4 regions of the Rahnella sp. Larv3_ips genome follow, and region 3 is predicted to be linked to each of the others. Evidence: predicted binding sites of a transcription regulator. Region 3 holds the regulator's gene; each other region holds the start of a gene.
What was found. Region 3 encodes Fur, which represses iron uptake genes when iron is present. Its sites were predicted from a motif close to ATAATAATGAGAACNACTATCAA; they were not measured.
Positions count from the first base shown of each region.

Region 1: a site for Fur is predicted at 1,291-1,313, ahead of ED901_RS24100 (Nramp family divalent metal transporter). Genes of this name have one in related genera too.
Region 2: a site for Fur is predicted at 2,553-2,575, ahead of efeU (iron uptake transporter permease EfeU). Genes of this name have one in related genera too.
Region 4: a site for Fur is predicted at 4,497-4,519, ahead of sufA (Fe-S cluster assembly scaffold SufA). Genes of this name have one in related genera too.

Region 1 covers NZ_MJIB01000021.1:979,440-985,216, reverse strand. The annotation lists gene ED901_RS24100 (Nramp family divalent metal transporter) at 20-1,249, opposite strand; gene ED901_RS24095 (NupC/NupG family nucleoside CNT transporter) at 1,659-2,846, shown strand; tRNA gene ED901_RS24090 (tRNA-Ala) at 2,985-3,060, opposite strand; tRNA gene ED901_RS24085 (tRNA-Ala) at 3,132-3,207, opposite strand; gene ED901_RS24075 (formate/nitrite transporter family protein) at 3,560-4,351, shown strand; gene gltX (glutamate--tRNA ligase) at 4,440-5,777, opposite strand, start outside.
Region 2 covers NZ_MJIB01000004.1:600,823-606,599, forward strand. The annotation lists gene putA (trifunctional transcriptional regulator/proline dehydrogenase/L-glutamate gamma-semialdehyde dehydrogenase) at 1-367, opposite strand, end outside; gene putP (sodium/proline symporter PutP) at 899-2,383, shown strand; gene efeU (iron uptake transporter permease EfeU) at 2,645-3,496, shown strand; gene efeO (iron uptake system protein EfeO) at 3,542-4,681, shown strand; gene efeB (iron uptake transporter deferrochelatase/peroxidase subunit) at 4,740-5,777, shown strand, end outside.
Region 3 covers NZ_MJIB01000005.1:401,237-407,013, forward strand. The annotation lists gene ybfF (esterase) at 10-792, shown strand; gene ybfE (LexA regulated protein) at 1,056-1,337, shown strand; gene ED901_RS10660 (methyl-accepting chemotaxis protein) at 1,413-3,077, opposite strand; gene fldA (flavodoxin FldA) at 3,496-4,023, shown strand; gene fur (ferric iron uptake transcriptional regulator) at 4,338-4,793, shown strand; gene chiQ (ChiQ/YbfN family lipoprotein) at 4,931-5,272, opposite strand; gene ED901_RS10680 (OprD family outer membrane porin) at 5,286-5,777, opposite strand, start outside.
Region 4 covers NZ_MJIB01000004.1:1,335,902-1,341,678, forward strand. The annotation lists gene sufS (cysteine desulfurase SufS) at 1-357, opposite strand, end outside; gene sufD (Fe-S cluster assembly protein SufD) at 357-1,658, opposite strand; gene sufC (Fe-S cluster assembly ATPase SufC) at 1,633-2,379, opposite strand; gene sufB (Fe-S cluster assembly protein SufB) at 2,501-4,024, opposite strand; gene sufA (Fe-S cluster assembly scaffold SufA) at 4,077-4,448, opposite strand; gene ED901_RS08495 (hypothetical protein) at 4,907-5,311, shown strand; gene ED901_RS08500 (hotdog fold thioesterase) at 5,419-5,777, opposite strand, start outside.

The DNA.
Region 1 (5,777 bases), on a different contig from region 3:
TTTTGCGGCGATGCAGTGATTATTTCAGCATGCCGAACAGCAGATAGAGATTCAGGCTGACAACAATCAGGACGATCACCCGCCCTGCCCACTGCACGGTTTTGGTGTTGGTCATCTCACCCATCAGATGGCGGTTACCGGTAAACGCCAGCAGCGGCAACAGCGCCAGCGCAATCCCGAAACTCAGCAAGACCTGGCTCATCACCAGAATGCGTGTCGCATCCAGCCCCATCAGGATCACAATAAAGGAAGGCATCATGGTGACCACGCGACGCACCCAGATCGGAATGTAGAACTTCACGAAGCCCTGCATCACCACCTGCCCCGCCAGGGTACCCACTACCGTTGAAGACAAACCGGCAGCCACCAGGCTCAGGCCAAAAGTGGTGGCAGCGGCATGGCCGAGTAACGGTTGCAGTGTCAGATAAGCCTGATCCAGCTCGCTGATACCGCTGTGACCGCTGAAGTGGAACGCTGCTGCGGCGGTCGCCATCATCGCCAGATTCACAAAACCGGCGATGGTCATGGCGATCCCGACATCCAGCTTAGTGGCAGAGTAACGCTGTTCTTTCGATGCCTTACCGGCCCGCTGGGTCAGTGAGGAGTGTAAATAGATGACGTGCGGCATGATGGTTGCGCCAAGCACACCGGCAGCCAGATAAACAGAATCACTGGTGGGCAGAGAAGGGATCAGCATCCCTTTGCCGAGCGCCAGCATGCTGGGCTGCGAGAAGAAGAGTTCGACGATATACGCCGCAGCCACAAACAGCAGCAAACCGGCAATCACCAGCTCAAGCGGTTTTTGTCCACGCTTTTGCAGACCGAGGATAATAAAGGTGGCAATACCGGTAAGCACCGCGCCCTGCAACAGCGACACGCCGAGCAGTAATTTGAAACCGATCGCCGCGCCGATGAATTCCGCCAGATCGGTCGCCATGGCGATAATTTCAGCCTGCACCCAGTACGCCCAGACAGCCGGGCGGGGAAAACGATCGCGGATATGTTCAGCCAGGTTTTTGCCAGTGGCGATACCCAGCTTGGCAGAAAGAAGCTGGATCAACATCGCCATGACGTTAGCCCAGACCACGACCCACAGCAGCTGGTAACCGTAAGAAGCCCCGGCCTGGATGTTTGTCGCAAAGTTACCCGGATCGATGTAACCGATGGCGGCAATAAAGGCCGGTCCCATCAGCGAAAATTTCATCTTTCTGGATGCGCGGCCTGAAGATTCGGTCCGGCTGTTAAACATAATGGATTAACCCCTACAATTATTACGCTTACACAAATATCGTCTAAATGATAATGATTATCAAGTGCATTTAGAAAAATTTGAGCGATGATTCTGATAGGCAGTAAGCGACGACGTGATAACTGTGTGGTTATTCGCCCGCCCGGCTTTCTCAATCCAGGCGCGCGCGCTTTCCTAAAACAGAGGCTGTTTGACCAGATTTAGAACGCATTACGGCACATGATAAAGCTAGCACAAGAAAGCAAATTGTGCCTATTTTTCTTAACATCTTGATTTTTTGTGTGGTGGAATGGGATTTGTTGCAATTCATGTCTGCAATTTCTATATTTGCAAGCGACTTCACGTTTTAAATGTACGCGTTACATAGAATGTCCGTCGAAATATAGCCTGCCTCTAATTTGGAGCACCCATGTCTAACATTTTGCACTTTGTATTAGCGTTGGCCGTTGTCGCAGTACTCGCTTTACTGGTGAGCCGTGATCGTAAAAGCATCCGTTTACGTTTCATCGTTCAGCTGTTAGTGATCGAAGTCCTTTTAGCCTATTTCTTCCTGAATTCATCTATTGGTTTAGGTTTTGTGAAAGGCTTCTCAGATATGTTTGAGAAATTATTAGGATTCGCTGCGGAAGGAACCGGCTTCGTATTTGGGGGCATGAGCGATAAGGGATTAGCGTTCTTCTTCTTGAAAGTCTTGTGTCCGATCGTGTTTATTTCCGCACTGATCGGTATTTTGCAACACATCCGCGTACTGCCTTTCGTCATCCGTATCATCGGTACGGTACTGTCGAAAATTAATGGCATGGGAAAACTGGAATCTTTCAACGCCATCAGTTCCCTGATTTTGGGTCAGTCAGAAAACTTTATCGCGTATAAAGATATTCTGGGCAAAATGTCTGAAAAACGTATGTACACCATGGCCGCTACGGCAATGTCGACTGTTTCTATGTCGATTGTGGGTGCGTATATGACCATGCTGGAACCGCGTTTCGTCGTGGCTGCGCTGGTGCTCAACATGTTCAGTACCTTTATCGTACTGTCTCTTATCAACCCTTACAGAGTTGATTCGGAAGAAGACCTGCAGATCGGTAACACGCACCAGGGTCAGAGCTTCTTTGAAATGCTGGGTGAATATATCCTCGCCGGCTTCAAAGTGGCGATCATCGTTGCAGCCATGTTGATTGGTTTCATCGCACTGATTTCCTGCCTGAATGCGCTGTTCGACGTGGTATTCGGTATCACCTTCCAGGGCGTGCTGGGTTATGTCTTCTATCCGTTTGCATGGATGATGGGCGTGCCAAGCCACGAAGCCTTGCAGGTGGGCAGCATGATGGCAACCAAACTGGTTTCCAACGAGTTCGTGGCGATGCTGGATCTGCAGAAAGTGGCGGCTGAATTGTCACCACGCAGCGTCGGTATCCTGTCCGTGTTCCTGGTGTCCTTCGCTAACTTCTCCTCGATTGGTATCGTGGCAGGGGCTATCAAGGGCCTGAACGAACATCAGGGCAACGTGGTTTCACGCTTCGGCCTGAAATTGCTGTACGGCTCAACGCTGGTCAGCGTGTTGTCTGCTTCTATCGCGGGTCTGGTACTGGCGTAAGTAAGCAAACGACTGAACGACAAAGAAACCCGCTCCGGCGGGTTTTTTTATGGCGGCAATTTGGTGCTGCAAAACAGGAAGGAAAAATGACAACGCGCAGAAAGCAAAAAACCCGCCGAAGCGGGTTTCTTTAATATTTGGTGGAGATAAGCGGGATCGAACCGCTGACCTCTTGCATGCCATGCAAGCGCTCTCCCAGCTGAGCTATACCCCCACACGAGGTCGTACACATTTACTTTTTGTTTCCTCTGGAGGGAAACAGCCAACTTACTCTGGAAAGGAAGTTGGTGGAGATAAGCGGGATCGAACCGCTGACCTCTTGCATGCCATGCAAGCGCTCTCCCAGCTGAGCTATACCCCCAATTCAAACCAGTAAAAACCGGTGAACGGGGCGCATCATATGAAACCGTGTCTACCCTGTCAACGGCTAAATCGGTTTCTGCAATCAAGCGCTGAAAAAGCCGCCAAATACCCCATTTTGCAGGGAAATCCGCCCTGCCCTTAAACAAATTTTTAGCAGGATGCGTTGTTTTACGATCGCCCCTCCAGCCCGCATTTTCACTAGCTTTATGATCGGCCAACACATTTTATTAACAAGCAGGTTTGAATGATTAATGAAATGTTAGCAGACTATTAAAATCGTCTTGTTTTGAGATAACTCTCAGAATAGACTGCTCGCGCAATAATCATAATCCATTACGACGAGCAATCTCATGTCCTTGTATTCACCTAAAGAAATCGCATCCATCGCTGTCTCGGCAGGCGTGACGAAAAGTCATTCCTCCGTGTTGAATTTGTTAATTTTGGGTTTCCTGGCGGGCGCATTCATCGCCACCGGCTTCCTGCTGGATCTGCATGTAATAGGGACGTTACCTGCATCCTGGGGCTCTTTCAGTAACTTACTGGGTGCCGCTGTATTCCCGGTAGGCATCATTCTGACTGTGTTAGCAGGGGGAGAACTGCTGACCGGTAACATGATGACCTTACCTATTGCCTGGTTCGCGCGTCAGATCAGTCTGTTTGCCGTATTGCGTAACTGGTTCTGGGTCACGCTGGCCAACCTGTTAGGTAGCCTGGCGGTCGCGTACTTCTTCGGCCACGTGTTAGGGCTGACGGAAGGCGCATTCCTCAGCAAAACCGTCGCCACTGCCACCGCAAAAGTGAATGCTGACTTTATGCATGCCTTCATTTCAGGGATCGGCTGCAACTGGCTGGTGTGTCTGGCGATCTGGCTGGCATTCGCCAGTAAAGACGTCGGCGGCAAAGTGATCGGCATGTGGTTCCCGGTCATGGCATTCGTGGCAATCGGGTTCCAGCACGTGGTGGCGAACATGTTCATCGTGCCTGCGGCAATCTTTGCCGGTGCACTGAGCTGGTCCCAGTACTTCCCGAACTTCGTTGCCGTCTTCCTCGGTAACGCCGTGGGCGGTGCAGGCTTTGTCGGTCTGATGTACTTCCTGGCTTATCGCCCGACGGTAGCGACACCGGCGACCGAACAACGTTAATTCAGGCGTTTTTCACGCGTCGGATTTATAAATAGAAAAAAGCCAGCCGGTTTCCCGCGCTGGCTTTTTTTATGACGAGCGGCTGCGATTACTGAGCTTGTGTTTCGCGCTCAGCAATAAAGGCTAACGCCATGTCGATACGCGCAAGCACACGGCTCTGGCCGATAGCGTGGACGGTCACGTCAACACCCGGTGACTGGCCTGCGCCGGTCACGGCGACACGCAGCGGCATACCGACTTTACCCATTCCGACTTCCAGCTCATCTGCCGTGCCCTGAATGGCATGGTGAATGTTTTCAGCCGTCCAGTCAGTGATGGCAGCCAGTTTCGCACGCACCACTTCCAGCGGCTGACGTGCCACCGGACGCAGGTGTTTCTTCGCTGCATCGGCATCAAACTCTGCAAAATCTTCGTAGAAGTAACGGCAAGATTCCGCCATCTCTTTCAGCGTCTTGCAGCGCTCACCCAGCAGGGTCACGATCTCAAACAGCTGCGGTCCGTTACGGGTTTCGATGCCAGCCTGCTCTACGTGCCACAGCAGATGGGTCGCCACGTACTGCGGGTCCATCGCGTTGATGTAATGATGGTTTAGCCATTGCAGTTTTTCAGTGTTAAACGCGCTGGCAGATTTGCTGACGTTTTCCAGTGAGAACAGCGCTTTCATTTCGTCGCGGCTGAAGATTTCCTGATCACCATGGGACCAGCCCAGACGCACCAGATAGTTCAGCAGCGCTTCAGGCAGATAACCATCGTCGCGATACTGCATCACACCGACCGCACCGTGGCGTTTGGACAGTTTTTTACCGTCGTCACCCAGAATCATAGAAACGTGGGCATAAACCGGTACAGGCGCGCCCAGCGCTTTCAGGATGTTGATCTGACGCGGGGTGTTATTGATATGGTCTTCGCCACGGATAACGTGGGTGATTTCCATATCCCAGTCATCGACCACGACGCAGAAGTTATAAGTAGGAGAACCATCGGTACGGCGAATGATCAGATCATCGAGCTCATCATTGCTGAATTCGATCGGGCCACGGATCTGGTCATCAAAGATGACGGAACCTTCCTGAGGGTTACGAAAACGCACCACACACGGCTCATCAGCAGCGTGATGTTCATGGCTGTCACGGCAGCGGCCGTCATAACGTGGCTTTTCGTTATTTGCCATCTGGTGTTCACGCAGCGCTTCCAGACGCTCTTTAGAGCAATAGCATTTATACGCAGTACCGTTTTCCAGCATTTCGTCGATCACGCCGTTATAGCGGTCAAAACGTTTGGTCTGGAAATACGGGCCTTCATCCCAGTCCAGATTCAGCCAGTTCATGCCATCCATAATCGCGTCGATAGCTTCCTGAGTGGAACGCTCGAGATCGGTGTCTTCGATGCGCAGCACAAACTCACCGCCAAGGTTGCGGGCAAAGAG
Region 2 (5,777 bases), on a different contig from region 3:
CATGAAGCGGCGCAGGTAAACGCGCCTGTTCGAGCAGCATGGAAACGGCTTCCGGCTCAGGGCGGCGATAGGCGGCGGTGATAGCGGAACGGCTGACGGACTGCGGCTGGATCTGCTCGGCAAAATCGAGGAAGGGCTGATGCGATTCCTGAACCGTCAGCGGCGGGGTATCCTCGGCGTTTTCAGCCGCAGCGCCGTTCAGCGAAGGGATTTCCGGCAGCGCGTCGCCATTTTCCACCCGTTCAAGATAGGAAAAGATCGCCTGTTTGATCAGCCAGTGCGGCGTGCGGTCAATTTGCTGTGCGGCCACTTTAAGCCTGTCGCGCGTGCCTTCGTCCAGCTTCACGCCCATCGTCGTCATACCCATGCGCCAATGCTCCATATAAAGAGGTTCAGGTGATTTCATTATGTTTATGGCATGCAATATCTTCTATGTTGCAACCTTGTGCAACCTCATTCACACAGGAAGTCTGCCTGATGTGATTTGGCTGGCATTTTTAACATTTTAACAACCGTGCTGACCTCTCAGAGGCCGCTGTGCGGGTTCCTTCGTGCTGCTGTGGAGGGTGCAACCTTTGCGTCTGTAACGTGCAACCGGTTATCAGAATAAGTGTGATGGAGCGTGAATTTTGTGTATCTGATTTGTTAATTATCTTGAATTCAATGGTGTGCTAAACCAGTATCCGCCCGACAGGAAATTTGAATAAAAACCCGATTACCCACCTGTAAAAAGAAAAAATATGGAGAGTAATGCTGCATCCTTTACGGGTTTCAGCCATCATCTCGCCCCGGCATGAGATTGACCGCGTTTATCGCCGCGTCAGGACAGACAGGTGCCGGCCTGCATGGAATATGCATCGCTCATAAGCACGACAAATAACAAGAAGTGGAGAAAACAATGACAATGAACACACCGATGCTGGTGACGTTTTGTGTTTATATTTTCGGGATGATTTTGATTGGACTCATCGCGTATTTACGGACCAAAAACTTTGATGATTATATTCTGGGTGGCCGCAGTTTAGGCAGCGTGGTGACCGCGCTTTCCGCCGGGGCGTCGGACATGAGCGGCTGGCTGCTTATGGGGTTGCCGGGGGCGATTTTTATTTCCGGCATTTCCGAAAGCTGGATTGCCATCGGCCTGACCATCGGCGCGTATCTGAACTGGAAACTGGTGGCAGGGCGTTTACGTGTGCATACCGAAGCCAACAATAACGCGCTGACCCTGCCGGATTACTTTACCCATCGTTTTGAAGATTCCAGCAAACTGCTGCGCATTATCTCGGCGGTGGTGATCCTGGTCTTTTTCACCATCTATTGCGCCTCCGGCATTGTGGCCGGTGCACGTTTGTTCGAAAGTACCTTCGGCATGACCTACCAGACCGCGTTGTGGGCGGGGGCGGCGGCAACCATCATTTATACCTTTATCGGGGGCTTTCTGGCCGTCAGCTGGACGGACACCGTGCAGGCCAGTCTGATGATTTTTGCACTGATTCTGACGCCGGTGATCGTCATCCTCGCGGTTGGCGGTATTGATACCTCAATGATGGTCATTCAGGCTAAAAACCCGCAATACACCGACATGTTTAAGAACATGAATCTGGTGGCTATCCTGTCGCTGCTGGGCTGGGGGCTGGGTTATTTCGGCCAGCCGCACATTCTGGCGCGTTTTATGGCGGCGGATTCTCACCGTACCATTCGCAGCGCGCGCCGCATCAGCATGACGTGGATGATTCTGTGTCTGGCGGGCACCATCGCGGTCGGCTTCTTCGGCATTGCGTACTTCAGCAATAATCCGGGCGAAGCGGGGAACGTGACGCAAAACGGTGAGCGCGTGTTTATCGAACTGGCGAAACTGCTGTTCAATCCGTGGATTGCCGGTATTTTACTGTCCGCGATCCTGGCTGCGGTGATGAGTACGCTGAGCTGTCAGTTGCTGGTGTGCTCCAGTGCTATCACCGAAGACCTGTATAAGGCGTTTCTGCGCAAGGGCGCGAGCCAGCGTGAGCTGGTGTGGATTGGTCGTCTGATGGTTCTGGTGGTGGCGCTGGTGGCGATTGCGCTGGCGGCAAACCCTGAAAACCGCGTGCTGGGTCTGGTGAGTTACGCCTGGGCAGGCTTTGGTGCGGCATTCGGGCCCGTTATTCTGATCTCGGTGATGTGGAAACGCATGACCCGCAACGGCGCGCTGGCCGGGATGGTGGTCGGTGCCGCTACCGTGATTTTGTGGAAACAGTACGGCTGGGCCGAGCTGTATGAAATCATCCCCGGCTTTATCTTCGCCTCGCTGGCTATCTGGATTGTCAGCCTGACCGGCAGCAGGCCGCCAAAAGCGGTTGAAGAACGTTTCAATACGGCGGAAGCCGAATACAACAGCATCTGATTTTCGCCCCAGGCGGTGAATCAGACAGTGACCTCACGGAGCCTTCAGGGCTCCGTTTTCTTTTACGGCACCCTGTATCCGGGGTGCTGAAACAACCGGCAATATTTTTTCGTGCGCTTTTCCCCTTCAGTGGTCAAAAAACAGCATGCGGCCTCTTGTATTTATCTCGCCAGGAATGATAATCACTATCGTTTCGATTTTACTTTTCTTTACAGAGTGCTTGCACAAACTGTAAGTCATTTGTTCTACGGGAGTTCCGCTATGTTCGTTCCGTTTCTCATTATGTTCCGCGAAGGGCTGGAAGCCGCGCTTATCGTCAGCCTGATCGCCAGTTATCTGAAACGGACGCAGCGCGGGCAGTGGCTCGGCGTGGTCTGGATTGGCGTGATCGTGGCGGCAGCATTGTGTCTGGCGCTGGGTATTTTCATCAATGAAACCACCGGCGAGTTTCCGCAAAAGCAGCAGGAGCTGTTCGAAGGCATTGTGGCGGTGGTGGCAGTTTGCATTCTGACCTACATGGTGTTCTGGATGCGTAAGGTGTCGCGTTCAATCAAAGTACATCTGGAAGGCGCGATTGATAACGCGCTCAACTCCAGCCGCGGGCAGGGCTGGGCGCTGGTGGCGATGGTGTTCTTTGCGGTGGCACGCGAAGGGCTGGAATCGGTGTTCTTCCTGCTGGCTGCGTTTCAGCAAGACGTCGGTATCGAAGCGCCGATTGGCGCACTGCTCGGCCTGGGCGCGGCGATCGTGCTCGGTTTCCTCATCTATTACGGCGGCGTGAAGCTGCATCTGGCGAAATTCTTTAAATGGACCAGCCTGTTTATTCTGTTTGTCGCCGCCGGTCTGGCTGCGGGCGCCATCCGCGCTTTTCACGAAGCAGGTTTGTGGAACCGCATGCAGGATATCGCCTTTGACCTGAGCGGGACGCTCTCCACGCACTCTTTATTCGGAACCTTGCTGGAAGGCATGTTCGGGTATCAGGAAGCGCCGACCGTCAGTGAAGTCGCGGTGTATTTCCTGTATCTGATCCCGGCGCTGTTCCTGTTCTTTATGCCGCAGAGCAAATCGCCTGTGGCCGCTGCGGCATCTGCCGGGCACAAAACACAACGCTGATTTTACGTTAATTGTCTCTTCACACAGTTTGTCATGGAGTGGTACATGTCCTATTCATCCCCGCTGTTTCGCCGTAAAGCTTTACAGATTGCAATGTTGTCTCTGCCCGCTTTTGCGCTGAGCGCCAACGTGCTGGCTGCTGATGTTCGTCAGGTAAAAATTACCGTTAATGATAAACAGTGTGAACCGATGGCGCTGACCGTGCCTGCCGGTAAAACCCAGTTTGTCGTGCATAACGCCAGCCAGAAAGGTCTGGAATGGGAAATTCTGAAAGGCGTGATGGTGGTGGAAGAGCGCGAAAATATCGCGCCAGGTTTCACCCAGAAAATGACGGCTAACCTGGAACCGGGCGAATACGACATGACCTGCGGACTGCTGAGCAATCCAAAAGGCAAACTGACCGTGACCGCAGAAGGCGCAGCGGCCGCCACCAAACCGGACGCCATGGCGCTGGTTGGCCCGATTGCGGAATACAAAGTCTATGTGACCCAGCAGGTGGGTGAACTGGTTTCCCACACCAAAGCGTTCACTGATGCGATTAAAAAGGGCGACCTGAAAAAAGCGCAATCCCTGTACGCTTCCACCCGCGTTTATTACGAGCGCATTGAGCCTATCGCCGAACTGTTCTCCGATCTGGATGGCAGCATCGACGCCCGTGAAGACGATTTCGAGAAAAAAGCGGAAGACCCTAACTTCACCGGTTTCCACCGTCTGGAGAAAATCCTCTTCGCCGATAAAACCACCCAGGGCACCGAGAAATTTGCCGATAAGTTGTACGCCGATACGGTGGATCTGCAAAAACGCATTACCGATCTGACCTTCCCGCCAAGCAAAGTGGTCGGCGGGGCAGCGGGTCTTATCGAAGAAGTGGCATCCAGCAAAATCAGCGGTGAAGAAGACCGTTACAGCCGCACCGACCTGTGGGATTTCCGTGCCAACCTCGATGGCGCTCAGAAAATCGTTAACCTGCTGCGTCCGTTGCTGGAAAAAGCCGACAAACCGTTGCTGGATAAAATCGACGCTAACTTCAAAACCGTCGATACGCTGCTGGATAAATACAAAACCAAAGACGGTTATGAGAATTACGAAAAACTGTCTGATGCAGACCGTAACGCAATGAAAGGGCCAATCACCACCCTGGCAGAAGATTTAGCCAAACTGCGTGGTGTTCTTGGTTTAGATTGATTTTTCAGCGCCTTTCCCCTGACCGGGAAGGGCGCTTTTAAATTTCCGAGGCAGAGTAATGAGTCATAAAAACAATAATCAGGATGACGTTTCTTCTTCACGCCGCAGTTTGCTCAAAGGCGTGGGATTGTTAGGCGGGGCATTTGCCCTGGGCGGCGCATCCACTGTGCAGGCCGAAAAAACACCCGGTGCAAAACCAGAGTACACACCAGGTACGGTCTCCCCGGACGAACGCTGGGGCAGGCAGCCTTATTATGGTGAACATCAGGCCGGTATTCTGACGCCACAACAGGCGTCAATGATGCTGGTGGCATTTGATGTGCTGGCGACAACGAAGGCCGATCTGGAGCGTCTGTTCCGGCTGCTCGACACCCGTTTCAGCTTCCTGACCACCGGTGGCACCGCGCCTTCTGTGGATCCTAAATTCCCGCCGATGGATTCCGGCGTCATGGGCAGCGAGATTTATCCGGATAATCTCACCCTGACGCTCTCCGCCGGTGATTCCCTGTTCGATGAACGTTTTGGGCTGGCCGCGCACAAGCCGCTGAAACTTCAGCGCATGGCGCGTTTCCCGAACGATTCTCTTGATGCCAAACTTTGCCACGGCGATTTGCTGCTGCAAATTTGCGCCAACAACAGCGATACCGTGGTTCATGCGCTGCGTGACATCATCAAATACACGCCGGATTTGCTCAGCGTGCGCTGGCGCCGCGACGGGTTTATTTCGTCCCACGCTGCGCGCAGCCAGGGCAAAGAAACGCCGATCAATCTGCTGGGCTTTAAAGACGGCACGGCCAATCCTGACAGTAAAGACAAGGCGCTGATGGACAAAGCCATCTGGGTTACTGCCGATCAGGGCGAACCCGCCTGGACCGTCGGCGGCAGCTATCAGGCCACCCGGATTATCCCGTTCCACGTCGAATTCTGGGACCGCACGCCGTTGCAGGAGCAGCAGACCATCTTTGGCCGCCACAAGGCCACAGGTGCGCCGCTGGGCATGGAAAAAGAGCACGACGTGCCGGATTACAGTAAAGATCCGGAGGGGAAGGTGATCCCACTGGATGCGCACATTCGTCTGGCTAACCCGCGCACCAAA
Region 3 (5,777 bases):
TTTATCTGTATGAACTTCGCCATGAAATTACATTATCGCCTGCAAGAACCTGAAGTGGCTGGCAGCACTGCCCTGCCGGTTTTGTTAATCCACGGTTTGTTCGGAACCCTTGATAATCTGGGCATTCTGGCCCGCGACCTGAAACAACAGCATAGAGTGTTGCAGGTTGATTTGCGTAATCACGGCCAGTCCGGCCGCGCGGATGAGATGTCTTACGCCGCGATGGCGCAGGATTTAGTGGAAACGCTGGATGACGTCGGTTTCCAAAAAATCATCGTTATTGGCCATTCAATGGGCGGAAAAGCGGCCATGGCGCTGACGGCGCTTATCCCCGATCGCATCGAAAAGCTGATTGCCATAGATGTCGCGCCGGTGGATTACCACGTGCGCCGCCATGACGAGATTTTTGCGGCGATCAACGCAGTGACGAAAGCAGGGCTGCGCGACCGCACCTCCGCCACGGAGTGTATGCGTGAGCATATAAAGGAAGACGGTGTGATCCAGTTCCTGCTGAAGTCGTTCGCGCAGGGAGAATGGCGCTTCAACGTGCCGGTGTTGCTCAGTCAATACGACACCATTACCGGCTGGGAAGACGTCCCGGCGTGGGATCACCCGGCGCTGTTTATCCGTGGCGGGTTATCGCCGTATGTACAGGATGAATATCGCAGCGCCATTGCCCGCCAGTTCCCGCAGGCGAAAGCGCATGTGGTGGCCGGTGCCGGTCACTGGGTGCATGCGGAAAAACCTGAGGCGGTGTTGCGCGCTGTGCATCGTTTCATCGATGCAGCCTGAGGTTTAACATCCTGGGGATAAATTGTGCAAAAAGTCTGCACAACGTCAGAAGTTATCATGAAATCAGGGCAATCAGGCGTTGTGAACCCCAGGCGCGCTAGGGTATGATTGCGCGCTATAATTTTTGCCGCCCCGTTTCACTCAGGTCGAGTGGCGGGAGGTGAATTGGGTCAGGGTTTCTTAGCCCGAAATGTGTGAAACGCTCGTCAGGAATCGGCTTGCCGTTTTCCGATGTAAAAACTTCCCTGGTTGTACCGCTACCTATGGCAAAAGAACAACTGGATCGCACGACGATTGATCTGTTCGCAGATGACCGCCGTCCGGGGCGTCCAAAAACAAATCCGCTATCCCGTGATGAACAGCTCAGGATCAACAAGCGCAATCAGTTACGCCGCGATAAAGCGAGCGGTCTGCGTCGCGTGGAGCTGAAAATGAACGCCGATGCTGTTGATACCCTCAATAAGCTGGCAGAAGAACGCAATATCAGTCGTAGCGAATTGATTGAAGAGATGCTGCTTGCGCATCTTAACGGTCATGAAGGCTGATTGAAAACGGGTAACCTTCTCAGGCTACCCGTTTGTTTTTTCTTACTTATTCCCGGCTAACTTCCTTTTTCCCACTCAGAACGTTTCCCAGTTTTCAGCACTCTTCGCCGACATCATTCCTGTGTCCGGTCGCAATAACGGCGCTGGCATCTTACCGGTCGGTTTTGCCCCAACGCGCGTCACGCTGTCGCTGAGTTTAAAGGTCGCGACGGCGTTGTTCAGCAATGCAGCCTGCTCTTCCAGAGAGACGGCGGCCTGAGACGCCTGTTCAACCAGCGCGGCGTTCTGCTGCGTGACGCTGTCCATCTGCGTCACGGCCACAGCTACCTGGCTGATGCCTTTACTTTGCTCATCAGATGCTGACGCGATTTCGGCCATAATATCCGTGACGTGTGTGATCGAACGCACCACTTCATTCATGGTCTGACCGGCGTTTTCGACCAGTTTGGAACCGCTGTCAACGCGGGAAACGGATTCGCTGATCAGCGACTCAATCTCTTTTGCTGCCTGCGCACTACGCTGTGCCAGATTGCGCACTTCGCTGGCGACCACGGCGAACCCGCGGCCCTGTTCGCCTGCACGGGCGGCTTCAACCGCGGCATTCAGCGCCAGAATGTTGGTCTGGAAGGCGATACTGTTGATGACCGAGGTAATCTCCGCGATTTTCTTCGAGCTGCCTGAAATATCTTTCATGGTGCTGACCACATCCGCGACAATACTGCCGCCCTTCTGCGCCGTGGTAGAGGCTTCTATCACCAGCTGGCTGGCGTGATGCGCGTTGTCAGCATTGTGTTTCACCGTGGCTGTCAGCTCTTCCATGCTGGCCGCCGTCTCTTCCAGCGCAGACGCCTGCTCTTCGGTACGGGAAGAGAGATCGTTATTGCCGGCAGAAATTTCAGACGCGCCCTGGTAAATATTGTTCGTGCAGTTACGGATGGTTTGCACGGTATTCACCAGACTGGCCTGCATGATGTTCAGTAACGGAATCAACTTACCGGCGCAGTTTTTACCGAACTCTTCCATGTTATGCGTCAGGTCACCACTGGCAATCAGCGCGAACTGATCGCGGAGTTTATCCAGCGGTTTGACTAACGCCATCACCAGATAGCGATCGGTCAGCAGCAGGATAATCAGCCCAATAACAAACGCGGTGATCTGAATCACTTTGCTGAGATTAGTCAGATGATTAGACTCCGTTTGCGCCGCGCTGAAATCCACCGCGATCTGGCTGCTGACTTTTTGCATGGCAGCCCCGAAATCACGGCTTAACGCCGGAACGCCAGACTGCGACAGCTGATTGTACGCATCGATATTTTTGCTGCTGGCGGCCTCAAATAACGGCTTCACGCCCTGCGTTATCAGACTTTCCCAACGGGTGAGTAATTCCTGAACCGCTGAATCTTCCAGCCCCGGATGCGGGGCCGCTTTGAAATCCGCCTGCGCCTGCGTCAGGGCTTCAAGGGATTGTTTTGCGGTATCAAAAATTTCCGGCCCTTTGGTCGGATCGGCCTGAAGCTGCGACACCGCACGGCTTAAGCGGGTTACGGTACGAAAATACTGATCATTTCCTTTGCTGATCAGCGCCATATTGTTGACGAGCTCAGAACTGTTGCGGGTGTTTTGCGTCAGCGTATTCAGTGAGTTAACGGTGTAAAGGGATACACCCGCCCACATAACGCAGAAAACGCCAAGAATGGTTAATAACGCGGCCCTGATGGTGATATTTTTTAAAAACTGCACGATATGCCTCTCTCGAAACATGACTGTTTCTGGTCTGAGGATTGAGGGGGATGCGGAGAATCAAGACAAGTAACCATCAGGCAAGTGCCCCAGGACATGTTTGAACACCTCTCCGGGCATCGATTTCTTTATTATGTTGAGATTGCTCTCGCATCATCTATCGGCGGGACGTGCTTAAAATTTAGTATTGTTAAGATATATTTCTTCACTTTGCTTTTAACCCCGTCAATTTTGAGGATTTTATCTGGATTAAAAGCACACGAAGGCGATACCACTTAAAAAGATTGCCCGATAAACTTATTCGTCAGTTAAGAAGGCGAGCAGAAGCATATTCTCCGCCTCACGAGTTTGCTATTATCAGCACTATTATTGCCTGCAATGTAGGGCTTATCATTGAGAACAAGAGGTTAGACATCTTATGGCCGTAGTAGGAATCTTCTTTGGATCCGATACAGGTAACACCGAAAACATCGCAAAAATGATCCAGAAACAACTGGGTAAAGATGTTGCTGAGGTGCATGACATTGCGAAGAGCAGCAAAGAGGATCTGGAAAAATTCGATATTTTGCTGATCGGTATTCCAACCTGGTATTACGGTGAAGCTCAGTGTGACTGGGACGATTTCTTCCCAAGCCTGGAAGAGATAGATTTTGAAGGTAAGCTGGTTGCGCTGTTTGGTTGCGGCGATCAGGAAGACTACGCAGAATATTTCTGTGATGCGCTGGGCACCGTGCGCGACATCATTGAGCCACGCGGCGCGGTGATTGTGGGTCACTGGCCAACCGAAGGCTATCACTTCGAAGCATCCAAAGGTCTGGCAGATGATAAACATTTCATTGGACTGGCTATTGATGAAGACCGTCAGCCGGAATTAACCAATGAGCGCGTTGACGCCTGGGTTAAGCAAATTACTGAAGAATTGAGCCTTTCAGAAATTATTGGCTAAAAACCCTGTTGGCCCTGAGGATTTATTCTACAATTAAAGGGCCAAACTATTACTGAAATTAACAATTTAGCCACAACAAAATTGTTACTTTCGGTGGTATCAAGGTACACTGAGTTCATCTGTTTTTTCTATCGATCAAGTCGTTGCATTGTCTTATGTGACTGGCATTTAGTGATCTTTATTAACAGGCTATCGTTTAGGGGATCGGCACACTTCCGTTAAAAGAAGGATCCTAATCGAAGAATTTTGTGCCGCTGATGCCACAGGCTCCATGCCTCAACTTGATTAGCACATAGTAACAGGACTGAATCCGCATGACTGACAACAACACCGCACTGAAGAAAGCCGGCTTAAAAGTCACGCTTCCGCGCCTTAAAATCCTGGAAGTGTTGCAAGCGCCGGAAGGTCATCACGTTAGTGCGGAAGATCTGTACAAACAATTGATTGATATGGGTGAAGAGATTGGTCTGGCGACGGTTTACCGCGTTCTGAACCAGTTTGATGACGCCGGTATCGTGACCCGCCATAACTTCGAAGGCGGCAAGTCCGTGTTCGAACTGACTCAGCAACACCATCACGATCACCTGATTTGCTTAGATTGTGGCCGTGTTATTGAATTCCGCGACGAATACATTGAAGGTCGTCAGCGCGAAATTGCTAAAAAACACGGTATCAAACTGACCAACCACAGCCTGTACCTGTACGGCCACTGTGAAGCAGGCGACTGCCGCGAAGATGACTCTTTGCACAATGACAAACCTGCGCAGTAATCTGCCGGGCTCGTTGATATCGACCTAAAATTAACCGCTGAAAAGCGGTTTTTTTATGCCCGTTTATCAGCGATGAAAGACATAAAAAACCCCGGCAAGCCGGGGTTTTCTGTCTCACCTTCAGGGATTGACGAGGTTTACTGCACCGGCGCAGGTGAGTTATTGGCTTTAATTTCCTTCCAGATTTTTCCACAATCGGCGGCGTAAGCCTGCCCGTCTCCGGTTTTGCGTGCCGTCAGGCAGCGCTGGTAATCCAGCACGCGTACCGTTTCCTGTTGTGCAAACTGCTGGTGAGCTTTCTCTTCCTTCAGAACGTTAAGAACCGCCTGGCAGGATGCAAGTTTGTCCGGCGAGCCTTCGGCAGTGTTGATGCAGGCGCTGTAAGCCTTGCGCAGTCTGGCATCTTCAGCCTGCCCTGACGTCTGGGAACAACCGGCCAGCAATAAAGACGTGGTCACGATCAGCAGTAATTTATTCATCGACATAGTGACCTCAGAAAATAGTGAATGGAGCGATAACGATAAATTTCACATCTTTTTCATCCTGGAAGATGTTGCCGTAACCACCGCCCCAGCTCGGAATATCTGAATGGTTGTCATACTGGGTGTAATGCAATTTGAACAACGTGCCTTTGGCGCGCCCTTCCTGAAGGGTGTAAAGCGCATCCAGACTCCACGCACTTTCTTTCAGACGCTGGCTTTGGTCATAAACTGCATTGGTGCTTGGCTTGGCATCCCATGCATAAACATAGGAACCGCCGACCGCGAAGCCCGGCAGATCCCATTTCGCCAGATCATATAAAACACCGGCATATACCGCTTTTTCGCCGTTGGCGTTGAAGTCGGAACGGTTATCCCACCACACATCGAGACGACCATTGGATGAGGAATACGTTGGGGTCATACGCTGAAGGAAGTAGCCCTGATTCCCCTCCGCCTTGACCATCGTCCCTTCCAGACGCCAGTCAAACTGGCCGGTGGTATA
Region 4 (5,777 bases), on a different contig from region 3:
GGTCAGGATAATGCGGTCACCGGGCTGTAAAAATTCACGCCCCCAGGTATTGGCCACCAGGTTAATAGCTTCCGTGGAACCTTTGACGAAGACAATTTCTTCCGCCGATGCAGCATTCATGAAATGTGCGGCCTGAGTGCGGACGTTTTCCATCTGCTCAGTCGCTTCTGCGCTCATGGTATGAATGCCGCGGTGAACCGCAGCATAACCTTGCTCGAAGAAAGACATTTCGCGTTGAATAACCTGATGCGGTTTCTGTGCGCTGGCAGCACTGTCAAGATAGGCCAGCGGCTGACCGTTAACTTCGCGGCTCAATACAGGGAAATCGCTTCGTACTCTTTCCAGTGGAAAAGTCATTACTTACCTCGATTGAGTCGACCCGCAATACGGGCAATCACGACGTCACGCAGGGTTTCATTCTCGATGGCTTCCGTCAGTTCAGCAGCAAAAGCAAAAATGATCATTTGCTGAGCATCATCGCCGCTGATACCACGGGTACGCAGATAGAAAAGCTGTTCGTCATCAATACGACCGACGGTCGCACCGTGGCTGCACTTGACGTCATCGGCATAGATTTCGAGCTGTGGCTTGGTATCAACTTCGGTATGTTTACCCAGCAACAAGTTGTTGTTGGTCATTTTCCCGTCAGTTTTCAGGGCGTGCTTCGCCACTTTAATCATGCCGTTGAAAATCGCTTTTGCGCGATCGTTCACGATCACTTTGTGCAACTGGTTGCTGTTGCAATAACCTTTGTTGTGCTCAAGATAGGTACGGGTATCCGCAATCTCACTGTCAACCGGCAGAACCAGGCTGTTAATGTTGAGATGGGTGTTTTCACCGTTCAGCTGCGCACTGGTGTTATTACGGGTCAGACCCGCGCCCAGCAGGAAACTGTGGCTGGAAACTCGTGCATCACGCCCGACAACCAAATCATTGTGCGAGAAGTGGAAGCTGGCCTGGCTTTCGAACGCCAGTTTGTAATGCGCAAAGTCCGCATTGTCGCCCACATTTACCGTCATACGTGCGCCGGTAAAGTGCCCGTGATCGTTGAGACTCAGGTAATGTTCAATCACTTCTGCATTTGCACCGCTTTCAATGGCTAAATGATAGCGATGATGCACCGTATTCATTTCACGCGACTGGTCGCGACCGCTGCTGATATGTAAAAGATAGAGCGGTTTGTCTGCCTGTTTACCGGCAGGAAGGCGTACAGCGATAGGATCCTGTGCCAGACTTTCAGTCAGGTGCAAAAAGACTTCAGACTGAACCGGCTCAGGCAGCGTTTGCTGCGCCGCCGCATTCAGTTTCTGGATCTCAAATGCACCGGTTTCAGCATCACTCAGGCTTGCATCGAAACGACCATCGACGAAAACCAGACGATATGAATCGAGCGGCAATGCTAAAGACTTCACTGTCTCAGCCGTTACGGCCTGCTGCTGGGGAGCAAAGAACTGATTGCCCAGCAGAGAGGAAACCGGCGTATATTTCCAGTCTTCCAGTTTGGCGTGCGGGAAACCGAGGCGCAGCACCTGTTGCCAGTGCGTGTGGGCGTGAACAGATTGCTCGCCACCGCGGCTTTCAAAAAGACGGTAAAGCTGCTGCATGGCATGTGAACTGCCCGCTGCAGGTGCATTACTCTTCGTCGGTAAGCCAGCCATAACCCTGCTCCTCTAACTGTTTAACCAGGCTGAAATCGCCAGATTTTACAATACGACCCTGATACAGAACGTGCACGTAATCAGGCTTGATGTAGTCGAGGATGCGTTGGTAGTGAGTGACGATAACGAACGAACGTTTGCCGTCACGCAGAGTATTAACACCGTCAGAAACGATTTTCAGCGCATCGATGTCCAGACCGGAGTCGGTTTCATCGAGGATGCAAAGATTTGGCTCAAGCGCCGCCATTTGCAGAATGTCATTACGCTTTTTCTCACCGCCGGAGAAACCGACGTTCACTGAACGGGTCAGCAAATCGGCAGGCATCTTCAGCATCGCGATTTTTTCTTCGATGAAATCCGCGAAGTCAAAACGGTCCATGGCTTCCTGACCGCGGTATTTACGCACCGCATTCACTGCGGTTTGCAGGAAGAAATGGTTGGTCACGCCCGGGATTTCTACCGGGTACTGGAAGGCCATGAAAACGCCTTCACCAGCACGGTCTTCCGGAGCAAGATCCAGTAAATCTTTACCGTTGAACATTACGGAACCGTCGGTAACTTCGTAATCTTCCCGGCCAGCCAGTGTCGCGGAGAGCGTACTTTTACCTGAGCCGTTCGGGCCCATGATGGCGTGTACTTCTCCCGGTTTGATCTCCAGATCAAGTCCCTTGAGAATTTCCTTTTCTTCGACACGGACCTTCAAATTCTTGATGCTTAACATACGTATCCTTGAGTTTGCGCCTGCGCGCTCATAATTCTGATTATGCTTTGACTGTGCTGAACTCAAACCTGTCCGCCGCGACGTCACACCACGCTGCGACGGCAGAAAAGACGTCGGGTTTTTAACCGACGCTGTGTTCAAGGCTTATCGCCAGCAGTTTCTGTGCTTCGACAGCAAACTCCAGCGGCAGCTCGGAAAAGACATCTTTACAGAAACCGTTAACAATCATGGAAATAGCATCGTCTTCGCTGATACCACGTTGCAGACAGTAAAACAGCTGGTCATCGCCAATTTTCGACGTTGTTGCTTCATGTTCCAGCTGAGCAGTGTTATTACGCACTTCAACATACGGGAAGGTATGCGCTGCGCTGTCCGGACCAATCAACATGGAATCGCACTGCGTAAAGTTACGGGCATTTTCCGCGCCCGGCAGGATCTTCACCAGACCGCGATAGCTGTTCTGGCTATGGCCTGCGGAGATACCTTTCGAGATGATCGTGGATTTGGTGTTTTTACCAATGTGGATCATCTTGGTGCCGGTGTCAGCCTGCTGTTTGCCACTGGTCAACGCCACGGAGAAGAACTCACCGATCGAGTTATCCCCTTTAAGGATAACGCTTGGGTATTTCCAGGTGATCGCCGAGCCGGTTTCAGACTGCGTCCAGGACATCTTCGACCCTGCGCCTTCGCACAATGCGCGTTTGGTCACAAAGTTGAGGATCCCGCCGCTGCTGTCTTTGCTGCCGGAGAACCAGTTCTGCACGGTGGAATATTTCACTTCTGCATCTTTATGCAGAATGACTTCTACAACAGCCGCATGCAGCTGGTAAGTGTCACGCACCGGCGCGGAGCAACCTTCGATGTAACTGACATAGCTGCCTTCATCGGCAATCAGAATAGTTCGTTCAAACTGACCCGTTTTCGCGGCATTGATACGGAAATAGGTCGACAGCTCCATCGGGCAGCGCACACCCTTCGGCACGTAAACGAACGTGCCGTCAGAGGCGACAGCGGCATTGAGTGCGGCGAAGAAGTTGTCCTGCGCAGGCACCACGGTGCCGAGATATTTGCGAACCAGATCTGGATATTCGTGAATGGCTTCACCGAAAGAACAGAAAATGACGCCAGATTCCGCCAGTTTTTCACGGTACGTCGTGGAGACAGAAACGGAGTCAAAAATTGCATCGACCGCCACTTCTCTCCCTTCACGTACCGGGACGCCCAACTGTTCAAAGGCTTTTTCAACTTCGCTGGTCAGGTAATTTTTACCTTCGAGCGCAGGAATACTGTGCGAGTCTGCCGGAGGCTGCTGTGTGGCACCAGGCTGAGAACCACAGGTATCATCGCAGCTGCCACAGGATGGCGCAGAATAATAGCTGTAATCCTGATAATCGAGAGGCGTGTAATACGCTTTCAACCAGTGCGGCTCTTCCATTTTCAGCCAAGCATGATAAGCCTGCAGACGGAACTCCAGCATCCACTCAGGTTCGTTGCGTTTCGCGGAAATCGCGCGAACCACATCTTCGTTGATGCCTGATGCTAATTCATCGGTTGCCAGCTGGGTGAAAAAACCTTCCTTGTAATTCACTCCCTCGCCGACCCAAGACTGCACATCGTCTGGAATTTCTACGTTGCTTCGTGACATGTTGGTTACATCGCTTTGTTTACAATAATCTTAAAAATCAAAAGCTTCGGTCTTACAGGCCGAAACTTTCGCCACAACCACAGGCGTGTTGCGCTTTAGGATTATTGAATTTAAATATCTGATTCAGCCCTTCACGGACGAAATCCACCTCGGTTCCGTCGATGAAAGGCATCGCCTTCAGCGGAACAAACAGCAAAGCGCCGTCATGCTCAAACACCAGGTCATCGCTGGCCGGTTGTTTGGTTAAATCCAGAACGTAGCCAAAGCCGGCACAGCCCGATTGTTTTACCGAGAGCTGGAGGCCTTTCACTTCAGGATCCTGGGTCATCAGGGTCTTAACCTGTTTCGCCGCAGAATCGGTCAGGATCACGCCTTGCCATACGTTGTCGTCTAAAGAGAACGAGCCGACAGTTTCAGTTTGCATCTGTCTTACCTCATAGTTTTATGGTCATAGACAAGACCTATTGTCTCTATTCTAGTGATTACAATTATCACTTCAACCTCTTGTTTTAAGAGGGTATAGCGATGACCCATGAGGAACGTCGCTCAATGTGCATCGGCTTTGGGTCCGGTTGCCGGCGGGTCTTGAACACCGCAACCATCAACTGATTGAATAAGTTGTCAATTTTTTGTTAAAAAACTCAAAATTAACCTTACAAAGCGCATGGTTTAATAGCTTTCATTATGTCTATTATAAAACATTCATCGGAAATGCCTATTTATGAATTCACCCTAAACGCAATAATAAGGCTCTTTTTGTCTATGCTTTGGCAGATGACAAAACGAAAAAATCCGATGAAAACGTTGATCCGCTGATTTTTTGCCAATATGATGTTTATTCTTTGATAATGATTATCATTCAGATAACCCGGAATACTGAGAATGGCTCAATCGGTAAATGCGTGGTTGCAAGGCAAGATTGACGAATACAAATCGACTGTCCGCGATGCCACCGTGGATTTCTATATGGCTGATGCAGCCTTACGACGCCCTGAGGCACATCTGTGCCAGCTGAAACGCTTTAATAGCATTTGCCTGGACATGGCCAATTTATGCCTGCAAAACGGGGATGATCACAGTTACCTGCACGCGTTATGCAAACTGCATAACCGCCTGATACTGGAAATAAACAGCGTCGTTCGATGTGAACTCTTCCGTGTTCAGAGCTACCATTTTGCGCGGCACACGCTCAAACTCATTTGCCAGTATTATGCCATGTTGGGCATCTGGGAAAAAGCGACGGCCTTCCAGACCGACTTCGCAAAACGTGTTCCTTATCATCTTTGATATATTTTCAACGCGTTAGCGCAGAAAGACTTCTGAATAAAAAAGGCGGACAACTTTTCAGTATGTCCGCCCCTTCCAGCGCTATAAGTCCCGCTCATTCACTTTAGTTATCTGTCGATGACCATCGTCGTTAGCCTGGAAACACAGCATAATTCACCTTGCTGATCGAAAATCTCAATCTGCCAGACCTGACTGCGACGCCCCGTGCGTAATGCACGACACACCCCGCGAACATGGCCTTCTCTGGCCGACTTCATATGGCTGGCGTTAATCTCCACGCCAACCACCGTCTGTTGACCTTCACTGCACAGGTAACCGGCCATCGATCCCATGGTTTCTGCCAGCACCACGGACGCGCCGCCGTGTAATAAACCGAAAGGTTGGGTGGTACGGGCATCTACCGGCATGGTGGCTTCAAGAAAATCATCACCCAGCCGGGTAAACACTATCCCTACATGCCCTACCA